4 regions of the Acidovorax temperans genome follow, and region 3 is predicted to be linked to each of the others. Evidence: predicted binding sites of a transcription regulator. Region 3 holds the regulator's gene; each other region holds the start of a gene.
The links. Region 3 encodes FNR, which switches genes on or off when oxygen is low (the NO sensors DNR and NnrR bind a similar motif). Its sites were predicted from a motif close to TTGATNNNNATCAA; they were not measured.
Positions count from the first base shown of each region.

Region 1 (4,577 bases), 1.5 Mb from region 3:
CACGGGGATGCGGCCCACCTCTTGCCAGGTGGTGGTGTCCACCACCAGCACCTCGTGGCGGCCAATGGCGGGCAGGTAGGCGTGGCGCCCGGCCACGGCCCAGCCGCGCAGATGCGGCATCTTGTACACCGGCAGCGGCTGCTGGCCCCGGCCGTAACCGGCCAGAATGCGCCGCACCTTGGGCTGGGGTTCCCACAGGTCCACCATGGCCAGGCCGTCTTCACCGAACAGGCCGGCGATGTAGTGGCGGCCATCGGGCGTGACCAGCGCGTCGTACGGCTGGCGGCCAATGCCTTCGAGGGTATGCACGCGGGGGCGGGTGGGGTCAGAGCAATCGGCGATGCAGATCGCATCGGCATCGAACAGGCTGTAGGCGAAGCGGCGCTGGGGCAGGTCTACCAAGCCGACGACGCGCGAGCGTTGCCCGTTGCCATAAGTGGCGGGCAGGTCGGCCAGCAGCGCGAGCGATTTGGCGTCAAACACCTTCACGCCGCCGGGCACGTAGTTTTGCGCGGCCACCAGCGTGCCGTCGGCACTCACGGCCCCGCCAATCGAGTTGCCGGCCTGCATCACGCGGTGCACGATGCGTTCGCGCAGCAAATCCACCTGCGTGAGACCGCCATCACGGCCAAACACGTAGGCGTAGCGGCCATCGCGCGAGAACACTACCGAGGCGTGCGACAGATCGCCCAGCCCGGTGATTTCGCCCAGCATTGAGCGGTCGCTGGTGTTCACCACCGTGACGGCGCCCCGCGCGCGCTGGATGACCACGCCCAGATCGCCCGTGCCGCGCAGGTTGTCTGGAGTTGCCTCAGCAGCGCGGCCATCGGCCAGGGCGGCGCAGCCACTGGCCCACAGGGGGGCCGAGGCCATCAAGGTCAGCAGCCCACGGCGTTGCAGGGGCTGGAAGGCGGGTGGGTTCATCGCGCAGGTCTCCGGGATTCTTCAGGAAAGCCCTCGGCCAGCTGCTGGGCCACCCAGTGGGCTTCTTCGAGGGTGAGCATGGCGCTCCAGCCCGGCATGGGGGTGCCGGGGCGACCGCCGTAGATGGTCGAGGCCATGGACAGCAGGGGTTTGCCCTCCAGCGCCTGGGGGGTGATGGCGGGGCCCAGCCCCCCCGTCAGCCGCATGCCGTGGCAAGAGCCGCAGTCTTGCCGCACCATGCGCACCAGGGCGCTTTGGCGCTCTGCACTGGGGGTGGGGACAGGGACGGGGGCTGGCGCAGGCTGCGCCAGGGCAGCGCCTGCGGCCGCGCAGCCCAACCACCCCAGCAGGCAGCAGCGCAGCAGCGCGGCGCGCCACGGGCCGGGCCGGAAAAAGCGGGGGATGTGTGTCATGTCGTCACCGTGGGAGCGTGGGGCGCGCAACACAGGTTGCGGCAACCGCCTTCAATGGACGCATCCTCTCGCGTGTTGGAAGCGCCGACCTTGAACTAAGTCAAGGTCGGGCCGGGCATTGCGTTTAAACATCGGGCCTGTTTCCACCACACAACGAGATCCACGATGAGCTTCCAGAACAACGCCCCGGGCGCTGCAGCGGCAGACCAGCCCGCAGGAGAAGGCCCCACTGCGCCCGTGGTTTCCCCCGTGGGTCATGTCACGCTGGTGGGCGCGGGCCCTGGCGACCCGGAGCTGCTCACCCGCAAAGCCTACCGGGCGCTGCAGACCGCCACGCTGGTGCTGTACGACCACCTGGTCGGCCCTGCCGTGCTGGACTGCATTGCGCCTGGCGCCGAGCGCATCTACGTGGGCAAGGAATCATCCCGTCACACCCTGCCGCAGGAGCAGATCATCGAGCTGATGGTGCGCCTGGCGCGCAGCGGCCGCAATGTGGTGCGCCTGAAGGGTGGCGACGGTTACATCTTTGGCCGAGGGGGCGAGGAAGTGCAGGCCCTGGCCGAGGCCGGCATTGGCTTTGACGTGGTGCCCGGCATCACCGCCGCGCAAGGTGCGGGCGCGTCGGTGGGCATTCCGCTCACGCACCGCGACCACGCCTGCACCCTGGTGTTTGCCACCGGCCACCTGCGCGAAGACCGCACCGTGGGGCTGGACTGGGAACTGCTGGCCCGCCCCCGCCAAACCGTGGTCATCTACATGGGCGTGGGCGCCCTGCCCGCCATCTGCAGCCAGCTCATCGCCCACGGCCTGCCTGCCGACACCCCCGCCGCCGTGGTGGAAAACGCCACCCTGCCCACCGAACGCTGCCTCACAGCCACCCTGGCCACCCTGCCCGCCCTGGCCGTGGCCGAGAAGGTGCAGCCCCCCGCCCTCATCATGGTGGGCCAGGTGGTGCAACTGCACCCGCTGCTGGCGCGACCAGGCACCGTGCTGCAAACAGTGCCAACGGCCCAGGAAACCAAAGAGCTCGCCACCGCCTAACCGAAATGCTATCATTTCGATAGCTACCAGCGCTTACCCAATAAGCGCCAGGTGCCAATTTCAGGCTCTTCTAGCGAATAGTAGTGATGGAAATCGCCGCACGTCTGTAAACGACGATTTCGACGTACGACATTTATCGAGTGCATCACTAGCATTCGCTAGAAGAGCCCAATTTCATTCAAATACCCAAGGAGCCCCTTCAGAGGGCGGGTGAAGGCCTGCGGGCGCCGCGCAAAGCCGACACTTTCCTACACCGCTGCGGCAAGGGCGGTGCTACAACAGAGGCTGGCCTGTGCGCACCCACCGCCCGCGCACCCCACCCGCTGCCCATGCCCAACGCACCCCGCCTCAAGATCGGCCTGTCGGCCTGCTTTCAACACGCGGATCCCACCCGCCCACTGTTCACCAACAAAACACTGCAATACGTCGAGCAGTCCATCGCGCACTGGCTCATGTCCGCCGGGGCCATGGTGGTGATGGTGCCCTGCCCCACGGGCGAGACGGCGCGCGGCGACGTCACCCTGCAGCACTACGCCGAATGGCTGGATGGCGTGGTCATGCACGGCGGCGCCGATGTGTGGCCCGGCAACTATGGCGAAGAACCCCTGCGCGAGGAATGGATTGGCGACCGCGTGCGCGACATCTACGACCTGGCGCTGGTGAAGGCCTTTGCCGAGGTGGGCAAACCCATCTTTGGCGTGTGCCGGGGGCTGCAGCTCATCAACGTGGCCTTTGGCGGCGCGCTGTACCAGGACATCGAAACCCAGCACCCCGGCGCACTGCAGCACCGCAACGCCGTGGCCTACGACCAGCATTTCCACGACATCCAGATCGTGCCCGATTCGCGCCTGGCACAGCTCTACCCCAACCTGCCCCGCGCCCGCGTCAACAGCATCCACCACCAGGGCATCAAGCGCGTGGCGCCCGACTTCGTGGTCGAAGCCCTGAGCGAGCCCGACGGCGTGCCCGAAGCCATCCGCGTCAAACCCGCACCGGGCCGCGGCTACATCGCCGCCACCCAGTGGCACCCCGAGTTTCACAAGCTCGGGGCCGACACGCTGGACGACACGGCCATCCTGAACGATTTTTTGGCAGCGTGCGCTCACGCCAAAGCGCACCCCGTGCGGCGCGACCAACCCACCGGGTTGCGCGACCGCGCCACGCGCCTGCTGCGCAGCGCGCTGCGCAAGGACAGGGAACGCGGGGAGTGATCAGGCACCGCGCTTGCCCTTGGCATGGGCTGTGGGCTGTTGGCCGCACCCGGCGACCATCGCGCCATGCCATTCGGACGACCCCGAAAATACCTGAACAGGTTCAATGGGCAGCACTGCACTGCCCCCTTGGCAAAGTAGGCCCAGTCCTGCGTGCAACATAGAAACACGCCGCACCCAGCGGCAGCGGTTGGCGATACGGTGGAAAGAGCAAGCTCAGGGCGGCTTTCCTTCAGGATTTCGCCGCAGCCCAGGTCTTTGCAACGTGGGGCACCTCTTTTATTGCCCCCGCTTTGTTGACGAGGCGGGGCCAACCACGAGGCGCTCCAAATCTTGTCACGCAACGCGGAGGCTACCGATGCAAGAAAATTCCACCGATCCCCATCCTCTTGGCAACCTGGCTTACGACTGGGTCACTTTGGTGCAGAACAAGGCCCAGGCCCTCATGGCCTACGACCAGTACATCAAAGACGCCGAAGCCGCCGGCTCCGCCGAGTGCGCGGCGTTCTTCCGCAAGGTGCACGACACCGACAAGGCCCAGTTGGCGGAAGCCAAGCAGCACCTTGTAAAGGTGCTACAAGGCAAGATGGGCGGGCATAAAGGTCCGGGCCGCTGCACGAGGTGCGGATGCCTGTCGGGCTCGGTGCCACAGGTCGCTTCCCCAGCCAGCAGCAGTGGCAATGAGCGATACAGTGGGTGAGCCGCTCAGCGGTTACGGCCAGTCTGCGCTTCGCTCCGCGCGGCCCGCTGGGCCTAACGAGCAGGGCTGCGCACGGTCCATGACTAGTTGCGCGATAGCCGGTATGTCATGCAAATCGAGAGCAGGGCCGTGCGGCACTCGTTGTGGCTCGTCGCTGGCGGTGGCAACAATGCCCGGCCAGCCCGGCCCCAGCGGCGCCTTGAACAAGGCTGGCCGCCACACCTCCAGTTTCGGAAAATCTCCCGTCTTGAATCCCTCGATCAGCACCAAGTCGCACGACTGAAGGCG
Region 1 covers NZ_CP117193.1:234,540-239,116, reverse strand. Annotated here, with positions in the region: gene PQV96_RS01060 (cytochrome D1 domain-containing protein) at 1-900, opposite strand, end outside; gene PQV96_RS01055 (c-type cytochrome) at 921-1,337, opposite strand; gene cobA (uroporphyrinogen-III C-methyltransferase) at 1,503-2,378, shown strand; gene PQV96_RS01045 (gamma-glutamyl-gamma-aminobutyrate hydrolase family protein) at 2,708-3,589, shown strand; gene PQV96_RS01040 (hypothetical protein) at 3,948-4,289, shown strand; gene mobB (molybdopterin-guanine dinucleotide biosynthesis protein B) at 4,302-4,577, opposite strand, start outside.
Region 1: cobA (uroporphyrinogen-III C-methyltransferase) is a predicted target of FNR. The motif match lies at 1,428-1,441, and genes of this name have one in related genera.

Region 2 (4,577 bases), 890 kb from region 3:
GTGTGCCCCTTCTGGCCAGGCCACCCGGCCAGCGCCCACTGGGGGTATGCCGACCCGTCCGAAGGCAATGGCAGCGACGAAGAAAAGCTCGAAGCCTTCCGCAAGACCCTGCACGCCATCCAGCGCCGCCTGTCGCTGCTGATCAGCCTGCCCGACGAAAAGCTGCACCACGCCATGCTGCAAAGCACGGCGCGCGACCTGGCCAGCCATTGATCCACCCCTACTCTCTGCTCCGTTCACCATGTCCACCCTCACGCCCACCTCTTGCCCCCCCGCCGCGCCCGCCACCCAGGGCATGAGCGTGTTCGAGCGCTACCTCACCGTCTGGGTGTTCCTGTGCATCGTGGTGGGCATTGGGCTGGGGCAGTTGTGGCCCGGCGCGTTCCAGGCCATTGGGCGCATGGAAGTCGCCCAGGTCAACCTGCCCGTGGGCGTGCTGATCTGGGTGATGGTCATCCCCATGCTGATGAAGGTGGACTTTGCCGCGCTGGGCGAAGTGCGCCAGCACATGCGCGGCATTGGCGTCACGCTGGTGGTGAACTGGCTGGTCAAGCCGTTTTCGATGGCATTTCTGGGCTGGCTGTTCATTCGCCAGTGGTTCGCCCCGTGGCTGCCCGCAGACCAGATCGACAGCTACATCGCGGGTCTCATCCTGCTGGCCGCCGCGCCGTGCACGGCCATGGTGTTTGTGTGGAGCCGCCTGACCGGGGGCGACCCGTTGTTCACACTGTCGCAAGTGGCGCTGAACGACAGCATCATGGTGCTGGCCTTCGCACCGCTGGTGGCATTTTTGCTGGGGGTGTCGGCCATCACCGTGCCGTGGGACACACTGCTCACCTCGGTGGTGCTGTACATCGTGATCCCCGTGGCCATTGCCCAGGCGCTGCGCCGTGCCCTGTTGGCACGCGGTGCAACGGCGCTCGATGCTGCACTGGCACGCATTGGCCCCTGGTCCATCGGGGCGCTGCTGGCCACGCTGGTGCTGCTGTTCGCCTTCCAGGGCCAGGCCATCCTCAACCAGCCGCTGGTCATCGCCTTGCTGGCCGTGCCCATTCTCATCCAGGTGTTCTTCAATGCAGGGCTGGCGTACTGGCTCAATCGCGCAGTGGGTGAGAAGCACAGCGTGGCCTGCCCCTCGGCGCTGATTGGTGCGTCCAATTTCTTTGAACTCGCCGTGGCCGCCGCCATCAGCCTGTTCGGTTTTCACTCTGGCGCCGCGCTGGCCACGGTGGTGGGGGTGCTGATCGAGGTACCGGTGATGCTGCTGGTGGTGCACATCGTCAACCGCAGCAAGGGCTGGTACGAGCGCACTGCGTAAAAGCGGCGCCTGGCAGGGTGAGGCGAGTGCCAGCGTACTCCGCTCACCAGTTCAAAAATGATAGCTGCCAGCGCTTACCAAATAAGCGCTGGAGGCACTTTTGCCTGATTAGCGACATATCTCAGACTGAGCAGAACCAACGCCAGCTAGAGGACCCCAAAGGACATGCCGAGCCTGGGCTGCGAAAAGCTGCAGCCCGAGCGTTTGCTGCCTCCTGGTTCCATCCCCGTGGTGGACGAGCGCAGCAGCACCCATGGGCTGGATGTGGTGTGCCTGCAGGACGAGGCCCATGTGGGCTTCATGTCGATGGTGGAGTCCATCATGCGCCAGGCAGAAACCCACATGCAGCGCCTGAATGCGCGCCGCCGCGAAACCGTGCCTGCCAGCGAACTGGTGGTGGGCGTGCAGTGCGGGGGCAGCGATGCGTTCTCGGGCGTCACCGCCAATCCGGCCGTGGGCTTTTGCACCGACCTGCTGGTGCGGGCGGGTGCCAGCGTGATGTTCTCGGAAACCACCGAAGTGCGTGACGGCATTGCGCAGCTCACGGCCCGCGCCGCCACCCCCGAGCTGGCCGAGGCCATGGTGCGCGAGATGGCCTGGTACGACGCCTACCTGCAGCGCGGCAGCGTGGACCGCAGTGCCAACACCACGCCTGGCAACAAAAAGGGCGGGCTGTCCAACATCGTCGAAAAGGCCATGGGCTCCATCGTCAAGTCCGGCTCCGCCCCCATCTCCGGCGTGCTCTCGCCGGGCGAAAAGCTCCAAACCCGGGGTCTGACCTACGCGGCCACGCCTGCGAGCGACTTCATCTGCGGCACCCTGCAACTGGCGGCAGGCATGAACCTGCATGTGTTCACCACCGGCCGCGGCACGCCTTACGGGCTGGCCGAGTGCCCGGTCATCAAGGTGGCTACCCGCACCGATCTGGCGCGCCGCTGGCACGACCTGATGGACGTGAACGCAGGCACCATTGCCGAAGGCAAGGCCACCATTGAAGAGGTTGGCTGGCAGCTCTTTCACCTGATGCTGGACGTGGCCAGCGGCCGCAAGAAGACCTGGGCTGAACACTGGAAGCTGCACAACGCCTTGGTGCTGTTCAACCCGGCCCCGGTGACCTGAGCCGCGGGAGGCCTCTTTCACGCAGCAGCCTGTGAGGGAGGTGCCTGGCAAAGCCAGCACCACCTTTTTTTAACAATTCGGCTTGATATTGATCAACTGTCGTTGTTGGGGTACTCGTACAGTCAACGCTTCATTGCTTCTGTGCGCCACCATGTCCATCGAACTCTATCGCGACAAGAACCATGCCTGCATCATGTTCACCGACCTCATCGAGGAGGATGGACAGGCGGTGCAGGCCAACCAGTTCCTGATCGTGGACGATGACACCGGGGCCATCATCGACCCGGGCGGCAACCTGGCGTTCAACGAGCTGTTCATGGGAATGACGAAGCATTTCCCGCCCCACAAGCTGTCGTACCTGATCGCCTCCCACGCAGACCCGGACATCATTGCCTCGCTGGATCGGTGGCTCACCAGCACCAAGGCATCGCTGGTCATCTCCCGCGTGTGGGAGCGCTTTGCACCGCACTTCACCAAGGTGGGCAAGACAGAAAACCGCGTCATCGGCGTGCCCGACAGCGGAGGCCACCTGCCCCTGGGGCGGCATGAACTGGTGCTGTTGCCAGCCCACTTCATGCACTCCGAAGGCAACTTCCATTTCTACGACCCGGTCAGCAAGATCCTCTTCACGGGGGACCTGGGCGTGTCGATGATGTCCGGCGCCGAGGCAAGCCGCCCCGTCACCGATCTGCAGGCCCACATTCCCCGCATGGAAGGCTTCCACCGCCGCTACATGGTGTCCAACAAGATCCTGCGGTTGTGGGTGAACATGGCCCGGCAGCTGGACATTGCCATGATCGTGCCGCAGCACGGCGCACCCATCATGGGCAAGCCAGCCATCCAGGATTTCTTTGCGTGGATCGAGAACCTCAAATGCGGCATCGACCTGTTTGATGACCGTGCCTACCAGGTGCCCACAGCGCACATCGACCCCGTGACGCGCCAGATGCGTCCCGCCTTGCGGCAGGTGGGTTGACCCTCTGAGCAGGACTGCTGGCGGGCGGGCCCTGCTTTCTGGCAACAAGCCGCACGACAAACGAGTTTTGGAGCCCCCCTCGAACAAGGGCTCTCACCGCCTCGCTAACGACTTGGCCGACAGACCACCGCCGGTGTTCGGCCGCTGGCAAAGTCTCAGCCCTGCTTCTTCAAACGCATTTCCGCCGCCTGCGCATGGGCCTGCAGGCCCTCGCCGTAGGCCAGCTCGGCAGCGATTTTCCCAAGCACCTGGGCACCCGCTTCGCTCACCTCAATGAGGCTGCTGCGCTTCTGGAAGTCGTACACGCCCAGGGGCGAGGAAAAACGCGCGGTGCCGCTGGTGGGCAGCACGTGGTTGGGGCCTGCGCAGTAGTCGCCTAAGGATTCGCTGGTGTAAGCACCCAGGAAGATCGCGCCCGCGTGGCGCAGCAGGGGCTCCCAGCGGTGTGGGTCGTTGCTGCTGACTTCCAAGTGCTCTGGAGCGATGCGATTGCTGATGGCGCAGGCTTCTTCCATGTCTTTCGTCAGGATCAGCGCGCCACGGCCGGTAAGGCTTTTGGCAATGATCTCGGCGCGCGGCATGGTGGGCAGCAGGCGGTCGATTTCGCGCTGTACGGCGTCGAGGTAGGCGGCGTCGGGGCACAGCAGGATGGACTGGGCCAGCTCGTCGTGCTCGGCCTGGCTGAAGAGGTCCATCGCCACCCAGTCGGGCGGCGTGGTGCCGTCGGCCAGCACCAGGATTTCGCTGGGGCCCGCAATCATGTCGATGCCCACGGTGCCGAACACGCGCTTCTTGGCGCTGGCCACGTAGGCGTTGCCGGGGCCAGTGATCTTGTCCACCTTGGGCACGGTTTCGGTGCCGTAGGCCAGCGCGGCTACAGCTTGGGCACCGCCGATGGTGAAAGCGCGGGTCACACCGGCCACGTAGGCAGCAGCCAGCACCAGCGCGTTCTTTTCACCCTTGGGGGTGGGCACGACCATGATGATTTCTTCGACCCCCGCGACATGGGCCGGGATGGCGTTCATCAACACGCTGGAGGGGTACGCCGCCTTGCCGCCCGGCACATAAATGCCGACACGATCCAGAGGTGTGACCTTCTGGCCCAGCAAGGTGCCGTCTTCGTCGCGGTAGCTCCAGCTCTCGCCCGAGGCCTTCTTTTGAGCC
Region 2 covers NZ_CP117193.1:842,603-847,179, reverse strand. Annotated here, with positions in the region: gene PQV96_RS03965 (arsenate reductase ArsC) at 1-213, shown strand, start outside; gene arsB (ACR3 family arsenite efflux transporter) at 242-1,318, shown strand; partial or broken gene garD (galactarate dehydratase) at 1,490-2,437, shown strand; gene PQV96_RS03950 (oxygen-binding di-iron domain-containing protein) at 2,589-3,413, shown strand; gene hisD (histidinol dehydrogenase) at 3,569-4,577, opposite strand, start outside.
Region 2: PQV96_RS03950 (oxygen-binding di-iron domain-containing protein) is a predicted target of FNR. The motif match lies at 2,520-2,533, and genes of this name have one in related genera.

Region 3 (4,577 bases):
ACGTTCGCTGAGATGACATGCTCATGGCGTATACAGAGCGCGGGCTCACCACACAGAGGAATGCGGAGCGGCTCGAATGTCCATGCGCATGGTCGCCCTTCGACGCGCTCGGTCCTGAAAGCGCTGCGGCGCCAGGCCTATGTACACCTCAACGGCACCAGAGCGAGGGTTTGTATACCAAATCCATCCACAACGCCCACACAGCGACACCACACAGAAGCGCGCCACTGATGCGCGTGCCCCAGTCACCCCGCAGTGAGCCCAAACGCTGCCGTACCCACCGCCAAGCCAATGGGCCGCCCACGAGCCAAAGACCGCTGCCCACAGCAAACAGCGCCATGGTCCAAGCACCCTGCAACGGCCCGCCGCTGAGTGCCGCTACCAGCAAGGCCGAATAGAGCAAACCGCACGGCATGAATGCCCACAAAGCTCCAGCACTGGCCACACCTGTTGACGAACCAAGCAGCGGCTGGACACGCCCCCAGACTGAACGGCCCGCCTGTTCGATCCAGGCTGGCTGTCGCGACTGGATCAGCATCATCAAGCCCCAGGCCAGAATGGCCACGTGCGTGAGGGTCCACAAGGGCCGAAGCGCCATGGTTTGCTGTGTAATCCAAGCCAAACTATCCATGGCCCAGGCCGCCATGGCACCGAGCGCCGCATATCCCACGATGCGACCCACATGAAAAACCCCGGTGCGCAGCCACGGCTGGGCAGAACGGCGGGGGTTGTCCATCCAGTGAACAGGCTGCTCCAGCGCGGCGGAGCCTTCCGGCTTTTGTACAGCCCCCACCACCGCAGCGCACGGAGCTGAGCACATGGCCAAACAATGGGTTCCTCCTACCAAACCCATGACCAGTGCGGTCCATGCAACAGTAGCCGACATGCTGTTCGTAGCCCTGCTCAGATGATGCGGGAGAAGCGGGCGCGGGTGCGATCGGCCTGCAGGTAACGATCAAAGACCATCGCAATACCGCGCACAAAGAACCAGCCCATGGGGGTCACTCGAACCCCTTCACTGCCCAACTCCACCAGACCTTGGGTTTCCATGTCCTTCAAACGGTCCAGTTCAGCAGCAAAGTACTTTTTGAAGTCGATCAGCCATGCTTGCTCCATCGGCTCAATCAGCAGTTCACCTTGGCACATCAACGCCATGATGGCAGCGCGTCTCACCAAGTCATCCCGGTTCAATGCCAGCCCCCGAACGACTGGCAGGCGACCCTGGTCAAGGAAATCGTAATACTCATCCAGGGTCTTGGCGTTTTGGCTGTAGGTCGCCCCAATGCGTCCAATCGCTGACACGCCCAGCCCAATCAAATCGCAATCGGGTTGGGTGCTGTATCCCTGGAAATTGCGGTGCAGGCGCCCCTGCCGTTTTGCAATGGCCAACGCATCAGTAGGCAAAGCGAAATGATCCATGCCGACGTATACATAGCCAGCGTCAATAAATGCATCCAGCGAACGCGAAAGCATGGCGACTTTGGCACCTGCTGTGGGCAACTCCGCTGAAATGATGCGACGCTGGGGCTTGAAGCGCTCAGGCAGATGTGCATATGCGTACAACGCAATGCGATCGGGTCGAAGCTGGGCAATCTGTGACAACGTCCGATCAAATGACTCAGGGGTTTGGCGTGGCAAGCCGTAAATCAAGTCCACATTGATGGAGTCAAACCCGATGGTGCGTGCAGATTCGACCAAAGCAAAAACTTGCTCTGCGGGCTGAACACGGTGTACTGCCTTTTGGACTTCAGAGTCGAAGTCTTGGACGCCAAAACTCAACCGGTTGAAACCCAACTCTGCCAACAATGCCAGACGCTCCGCGTTGACCGTGCGGGGATCCACTTCGATGGAATATTCCCCACCGGGAGCCAGAGTGAAGCTGCGCTTGAGCATGGACATCAACTCACACAGCCCATCATCAGACAGGAACGTGGGGGTCCCGCCACCCAGATGCAACTGGCTAACCACCTGCCCCACACCACATTGGGCTGTATGCAAGTCGATTTCGCGGCTCAGGTACCGCAAATAGACATCAGCACGATCATGGTGTTTGGTAATGATCTTGTTGCAAGCGCAGTAGTAGCATAGCGACTCGCAAAATGGGATGTGTACATACAGCGACAACGGCATGGCTTTGGAGCCTGTCCCCAAATGCCTTTGGGCCAACGCCAAGGCATAGTCCTCCTGACCAAAAGCCTCCACAAAACGGTCTGCCGTTGGATAAGAGGTGTATCGGGGACCCGGCACATCAAACCGGGTAAGGAGTTCTGGGGTAACAGCGGTCATGAGATATCCTTGCGTACTCGGTTACTGTGCCGCACCTTACCCTCTTCGTCCTTGACCTGAATCAAGTGAACCCACTGCTGGTGGAGCGACAATTTGATGCATATCATCCGCTTCTAAGCACTGTGCGAGGCACTTCGGCCTCTCTCGTCGAGCACGATATGCTCGAACAACCAACTGGTTTCTGCGCCATGAATCCGCTCACCATCAAAGTCGCCTGCTCCAACTGCAATCTCCGTGAGCTTTGCATGCCTGTGGGGCTCAACGAAGAGCAGCTGCAACGCATCGACGAAGTGGTAGCCGTGCGGCGCAAGATCAAGCGCGGCGGAACGCTTTTCCGCAACGGAGAAGCTTTCACCTCGCTGTATGCCATTCGCACGGGCTTCTTCAAGACCTGCGTGGCGACAGAAGATGGTCGCGACCAAGTCACAGGATTCCAGATGGCCGGTGAAATCATTGGTCTGGATGGCATTGTGAATGACCATCACACCTGCGATGCCGTCGCTCTGGAAGACGCGGAAGTTTGCGTCATGCCCTTTGATCGCATAGAGGAATTCTCGCGAGAAGTCACTGCGCTACAGCACCATGTGCACAAAATCATGAGCCGTGAAATCGTGCGTGAGCATGGCGTGATGCTGCTGCTCGGAAGCATGCGAGCAGAAGAGCGTCTGGCAGCGTTTTTGCTCAATTTGGTGCAACGCCTGCACGCGCGAGGTTTCTCTCAATCGGAACTGGTGTTGCGAATGACGCGAGAAGAAATTGGCAGTTATCTCGGCCTCAAGCTTGAAACCGTGAGCCGCACCTTCTCCAAGTTCGTAGAAGAAGGCACCGTGGAAGTGCGGCAAAGACATGTCCGCATTCTAGATACCGATGCCCTACGCCGCATCGTGAACAACCAACAAGCCTGCCACTGAAAAATTTTCGACAGAGGTGCCGGACAACTGACGAGCACTTCGCTGACGCCTCCGACAATGCCGCGCCATACAGCGCGGCATTTTTTTTATTCAAGTGCAGGAGGGATGCTTGCGGCAATCGTCAGGGCGCTCCTCGTCAGGCACCGGGCAGCGATTCAGTTCAAAGGGGGACATCGCAAGCAAGGTGGTGAGCGCACTGGACACCATGGTGAGCGCCCAGAACCCAAAGAACGCCAAGGTGTAGACGCCTGTTCTCGACAAGGTGACAGGCTGCCCGAACCAGTGAAGGTCTTGCGGGTCCACCATCGCAAAGACGAGCATCTCAATCACACCTGCCACCAAAAAGGCTGGCCAGGCAATCCACATCAGGCGCTGTGTCCACATCGTGCTGTTTCCTTGCGGTGTTGTATTGGGTCGTTGCGAAATTCAGTGAACCAGAGTGACTTCACAATCACCTCGGCTGCGCTTCTGGCGGGGTCGCAGCGTGATTGCGCCCTTTCATCGCGGGCGCCAAGCTCTTCTCTGGGTGCTCCAGGGTCTTGTTGATGTCGATACCTCGCTGGTAGTAATCCTCCGCGACCACAGGGTCTGGGCGCGACATCGCAAGCCACAAAGTAATGAACCCCGCAACAATGACCACCAAGGGGCCCGCCAATACCAGCCACACATGGCCAAACTTCCACCATGGGGCTGCAGCTGGCGTGGCTGAGGAAGAAACAGTAGACATAGCAAACTCCATTAACTCAGGCTTGTACGTTGAATGAAAACGGTACTACCTGGGAACCAAAAATACGGTTTTTTCTGTCACGTGGGCACCGCCACCCTCGGCACCAATTTCAAAGGTGATGGGATGAGACCCAGGTGAAGCAGACCCATAAGGCACCTGCAATCGCACAGCAACCCAGCGAGACTGAGCGGGATCGACCTCCACCGACGCTTCCGACACCACTTCAAGTCCCTCAAGACCCTTGGCATCTATGCGGTAGCGCTGAGGAGTTTCGGTAGCGTTCATGATCTGGATACGGTAGATGTTTTCCAACTTCCCCCCAGCCACAATGCGTGACAAGGCGGCCCGGTCGCGAACCACGTCCACTTTCAGCGGTGTTCTCGTCACCAGGCTGGCCAACAAGGCCACGCACAGGGTGACCAGCACGGCGCTGTAGATCAGCACGCGGGGGCGCAGCACGCGGCGCAACATCTGCGACTGCGTCCAGTGCTTGGCCACGCCGTTCTGGGTCGAATAACGGATGAGCCCACGCGGGTACTGCATCTTGTCCATCACGGTATTGCAGGCGTCCACGCACAGGCCACAGCCAATGCATTCGTACTGCAAACCCTTGCGGATGTCGATGCCCACCGGACAGACCTGCACACACAGCG
Region 3 covers NZ_CP117193.1:1,733,180-1,737,756, reverse strand. Annotated here, with positions in the region: gene PQV96_RS08250 (sulfite exporter TauE/SafE family protein) at 149-886, opposite strand; gene hemN (oxygen-independent coproporphyrinogen III oxidase) at 904-2,286, opposite strand; gene fnr (fumarate/nitrate reduction transcriptional regulator Fnr) at 2,475-3,197, shown strand; gene PQV96_RS08235 (hypothetical protein) at 3,288-3,581, opposite strand; gene PQV96_RS08230 (FixH family protein) at 3,649-3,924, opposite strand; gene ccoG (cytochrome c oxidase accessory protein CcoG) at 3,970-4,577, opposite strand, start outside.

Region 4 (4,577 bases), 2.1 Mb from region 3:
GTGCACCCGGTGCAGTACCTGCTGGTGGGCGCGGCGCTGTGCAGCTTTTTCCTGCTGCTGGTGAGCTTGTCCGAGCACCTGCCCTTTGGCTGGTCGTACCTGGCTGCGGCCACCGCCTGTGTGCTGCTGCTGGGCTACTACGCCAGCCACATGCTGGGCGGGCTGGCGCGGGGGCTGCCGCTGGGCCTGGGCATTGGCCTGCTGTATGGCCTGCTGTACGTGCTGCTGCAACTGGAGCAAACGGCGCTGGCCGTGGGCTCGGTGGCGCTGTTCCTGGTGCTGACTGCGGTGATGGTGCTGACCCGCAAGGTGAACTGGTATGGGCTGACGCCTGCACAGCGCAGCACGCCCCCGGCCATACCCGCTGCTGCACCCAAAGAAGCGCCATGAACGAAGCCGCTAGCCTGGCCCCGCCCACGCCAGCCAGCGCGGGCCTGACGGAAACCGAGGCGCAGCGGCTGGAGCGCCACCGCCAGCGGCTGCTGCACGCGCTGCAAGCCCAAGACCGGCGGGCGCTGAACACCGCCAAACAGGCCTTGCTGCGCAGCGCCTATCGCCGCCCGGCCACGGCCCCCTTGCGGCGGGCGCTGCGCGATCTGTCGTGGTGGATGGCGGCCATGCTGCTGCCGCTAAGGCGCTGAAAGCGTTTAGAGGTGTTTTAGAGCGGCTAACAAAACTCTTCTGGCGTCGTTGCCGCGTCTTGTCGTACTACGCGTACTGCCTGCGACGCGGCGCCTAGCCAGAACCGTTTCGCTGAGTTTTGTTAGCCGCTCTTAGGGCTACAGCGCTTGTGTAATAAGCGCCAGCAGCTATACCTTAAATAGCATCCAAAGAAACTCAGGCGGCCTCGGCGGGCTCTTTTTCGGGGTGATCCACGCAGCTGTGGGTGCTGCCGCAGCCCTGGATGAGTTCGGCGGGCAATGCATCAGGGGCATGCACCACGCCGGTGGCCGGGTCAAAACCCACGCGGCGCAGGTGCAGGGCCAGCGAGGCGTCCATCATCTGCGCATGCTGGGGGAACCACTGGGCCAGCTCGCCCGTCATGATGCGGATCGGCTGCAGGTCGCCCTGCTCGGCCCGCACGATGCCTTCGCGCATCACCTGCAGCACCACCTTGTGCTGCGTGGTGTGGCAGTTGCCGGAAGCAAATCGGGTGGCCACCATCCAGGCGTCTTCCTGGCCGAAGTGGTGCTCGGTGTGGTCCACCAGTTCCTGCCAGCGTTGCACCACGGTCGCGTCGTCGGCCTGCTCCACCTGGGCCAGCAAATCCACGAATTCGCGGTGGGTGTCGTCCATCAGGGGCAAATCCAGCGCCAGCGCGTCAGACCATTCCAGTGCAGCCATTGTTCTTCCTCGTTGGTGACAAAAGGCGGCAGCTTAGGCAGAACACGGGCTGGGGTTTTGACGCACATCAGGGGGCCTGCCATTGGCAGGCCCCCGTAACCATTTCACCCCGGTGGCTGGGGCGGGCAGGCACCGCTGCGGCCACCTGCCCCACGGTCAGTGGCGCGTTCAGTTTTGGCCGTGCACGCGCTTGGCGTCGTCCACGCACTTGGACTTGACGTCACCGCTCAGGGCATCGCAGCGTTCCTTGGCGGCCTTGTAGTTGGCTTCGTTCTTTTCGGCGGCAGCGTCCTTGCGGGCCTCTGCCACGTCAGCCTGCTTGGCTGCAGTGTTGTCGGCGGGCTTGGCAACGGCGCGGGCCACCTTGGCGTTTTCCTTGGCGCTCACATGCGCGGCCTTGGCATCCTTCACGCACACGTCCTTGGCGTTGCCGCTCAGGTCGTCGCACTTCTCCTTGGCGACTTCATAGTCGGCATCGGCCTTGGCTACGCGGGCCTTGTAAGCAGCCTTGTCGCTGGGCTTGTAGCGGGCGTCCAGCTCGGCCTTGGCCACGTTTTCAGCGCCCTTGGCTTCCTTCTGGCAGACATCCTTCGCGTTGCCCTGCAGGGCGTCACATTTTTGCTTGTTGGCCTTGTAGTCGGCAGAAATCTGGTCCTTGGCTGCCTTGTATTCAGCGGGCTCCATGGCCATGGCCGAGGTGGCCATCAACGTTGCAGCGGACAGGGCGATCAGTGTGCGTGTGAATTTCATGGTCTTCTCCTCAATGTGCAATAGGTGTGGTGGACAAGGTCGGCAGACGCGCCGCCCGAAGGACTGAACAGGTCAGTCGTTGAAACGGAAGGCTGGGTGGCGGGCTTGCCAGTCGCTGATCTGCTTTTCAGCCGCTTCGCGGGCCAGGCCCTGGCGTTCTTGCAGCTTGCCCAGCAGCTGTTCGCGGCGGCCGTCGATCACGTCGAAGTCGTCGTCAGTGAGCTTGCCCCACTGCTCTTTCAGGTTGCCCTTGAATTGCTTCCAGTTGCCCTTGATGGTGTCTTCATTCATGGTTCGCATCCTCAGTTCAACTCACCCCAGCCACCCACCCGAAATGCGTGAGATACATGCTGCGGCGATGGAGTCACTGTAGAAAACAAGCCGCGTGGCCGGCGTAGTCCGCGCAAGGCAGGCCCCGTCGGCTCTGGCCTACGGCGGTGCAGGACGCGCCCCCCCGGCTGTAGGCGCAGCGCGACAGTGAGGCACCTCTTTGCAACACAGGGGCCCAGGCAGCGCAGGGGAATGGGCGCGACCCTGTAACGACCGTATCGATTGCTCACAAATTGCGCCAAGAGAAGACGAAGGTGCTTCTTACACTTTCGAGCGCATTTCCACGGTTGCTCACAACATGACAAATACCCACGAGGAGCCTTTGCGCGCACTGGCGGCAAAGGAAGAGGAGGGGAGCGGACCCACGGCAGCGAGCGCTGCCGTGGGCACTGCATCCGGCACGCAACCCACCCCACCGCTGGCCCCCCTGGCAGCCACGTTGGCCAGCACCGCATTGGCGGCCTGCGGAGGCGGCTCGGGCGCGGCGGACCCCAGCGACCCCACGCCACTGCCAGCCCCGATACCCGCACCCCCCAGCCCGTACAGCAGCGCTGCCTCCGACCAGGAAGCGGCGCGTTTTTTATTGCAGGCCCAGTTCAGCGCCTCGCCCAGCGAAATTGCCACGGTGCGCAGCGTTGGCTACGCCGCGTGGATCAATGCCCAGTTCGCTGCACCGCTGGGCACCCGGGGGTGGGACTGGCTCAACGAGCGGGGCTACGCCACGGTGTCTGACACCAGCAACTTCTACGACCAGTCCTACCCGGCCGACCACATGATCTGGAGCCAGCTCATGACCTCGACCGACGGGCTGCGCAAACGCGTGGCCCTGGCGCTGTCAGAGATCTGCGTGGTGTCGCTGAACGGGCTGGACCTGAACTGGCGCAGCCACGCCATGGCCCACTACTGGGACCAGCTGGTGGCCAATGCGTTTGGCAACTACCGGCAGGTGCTGCAGGACGTGACGCTCAACCCCGCCATGGGGTACTACTTGAACACGCGGGGCAACCAGAAGGAAAACGCAGCCACCGGCCGCCAGCCCGACGAGAACTACGCACGCGAGATATTGCAGCTCATGACGATTGGCCTCGTCGAGCTCAACCAGGACGGCACGCCCAAAACCGACGGCACCGGCAAGCCGCTGGAGAGCTACACGCAGGCCGATGTGACCAACCTGGCGCGCGTGTTCACCGGGTACGACTACGACCAGTCGCAGAACCAGCCCACCACCGTGCCCGGCGGCACGCGGGTGGTGCCCAGTACGCACTTCACGCGCCTGCCCATGGCGCTCAAGGAGTCACTGCACTCCACCCTGCCCGCAACCTTCCTGGGCACGACTATCGCGGCCAACACGCCGGGCGCAGCGGCCCTGAAGACGGCGCTCGACACCCTGTTCAACCACCCCAACGTGGGCCCCTTCATCGGCAAGCAGCTCATCCAGCGGCTGGTCACCAGCAACCCATCCAGCGCCTACGTGGGGCGTGTGGCCGCAGCGTTCAACAACAACGGTGCGGGCGTGCGGGGCGACATGAAGACGGTGGTCATGGCCATCCTCATGGACGAAGAAGCCCGCAGCCCCGCAGGCCTGACCCAGCCCGGCTTTGGCAAGCTGCGCGAGCCCATGCTGCGGCTGGTGCAGTGGGCGCGCACCTTTGGCGCCACCTCTCAATACGGCTACTGGAAGATTGGCGACACCAGCAACCCCGGCACGCGGCTGTCACAAAGCCCGCTGCGCTCGCCCTCGGTGTTCAACTTCTTCCGCCCAGGCTATGTGCCGCCGTCCACCGCCCTGGCCGCGGCCCGGCAAGTGGCGCCGGAATTTCAGCTGGTCAACGAAAGCAGCGTGGGCGGCTACCTCAACTACATGCAGGGCGTAATCCGCAACGGCATTTACGCCAACGCCCCTGACGTGCCCCAGAACGCGAGCAATACCAACAACGGCTACGACATCAGGACCACCTACCCCAACGAGATGGCCATTGTGACCGACGCCGATGCGCTGGTCGCGCGCATCAACCTGCTGATGTGCGCCGGGCAGCTGTCGGCCGCCACCGTCAAGCTCATTGCCGATGCCCTCAAGGCCACGCCCGTCACCGCCGCCAGCACCGAGGCCGTGAAGCTCAACCGCATTGCTGCGGCCATCCTCCTGGTCATGG
Region 4 covers NZ_CP117193.1:4,106,104-4,110,680, forward strand. Annotated here, with positions in the region: gene creD (cell envelope integrity protein CreD) at 1-390, shown strand, start outside; gene PQV96_RS19275 (hypothetical protein) at 387-641, shown strand; gene PQV96_RS19280 (hemerythrin domain-containing protein) at 838-1,344, opposite strand; gene PQV96_RS19285 (hypothetical protein) at 1,513-2,094, opposite strand; gene PQV96_RS19290 (CsbD family protein) at 2,167-2,385, opposite strand; gene PQV96_RS19295 (DUF1800 domain-containing protein) at 2,723-4,577, shown strand, end outside.
Region 4: PQV96_RS19280 (hemerythrin domain-containing protein) is a predicted target of FNR. The motif match lies at 1,402-1,415, and genes of this name have one in related genera.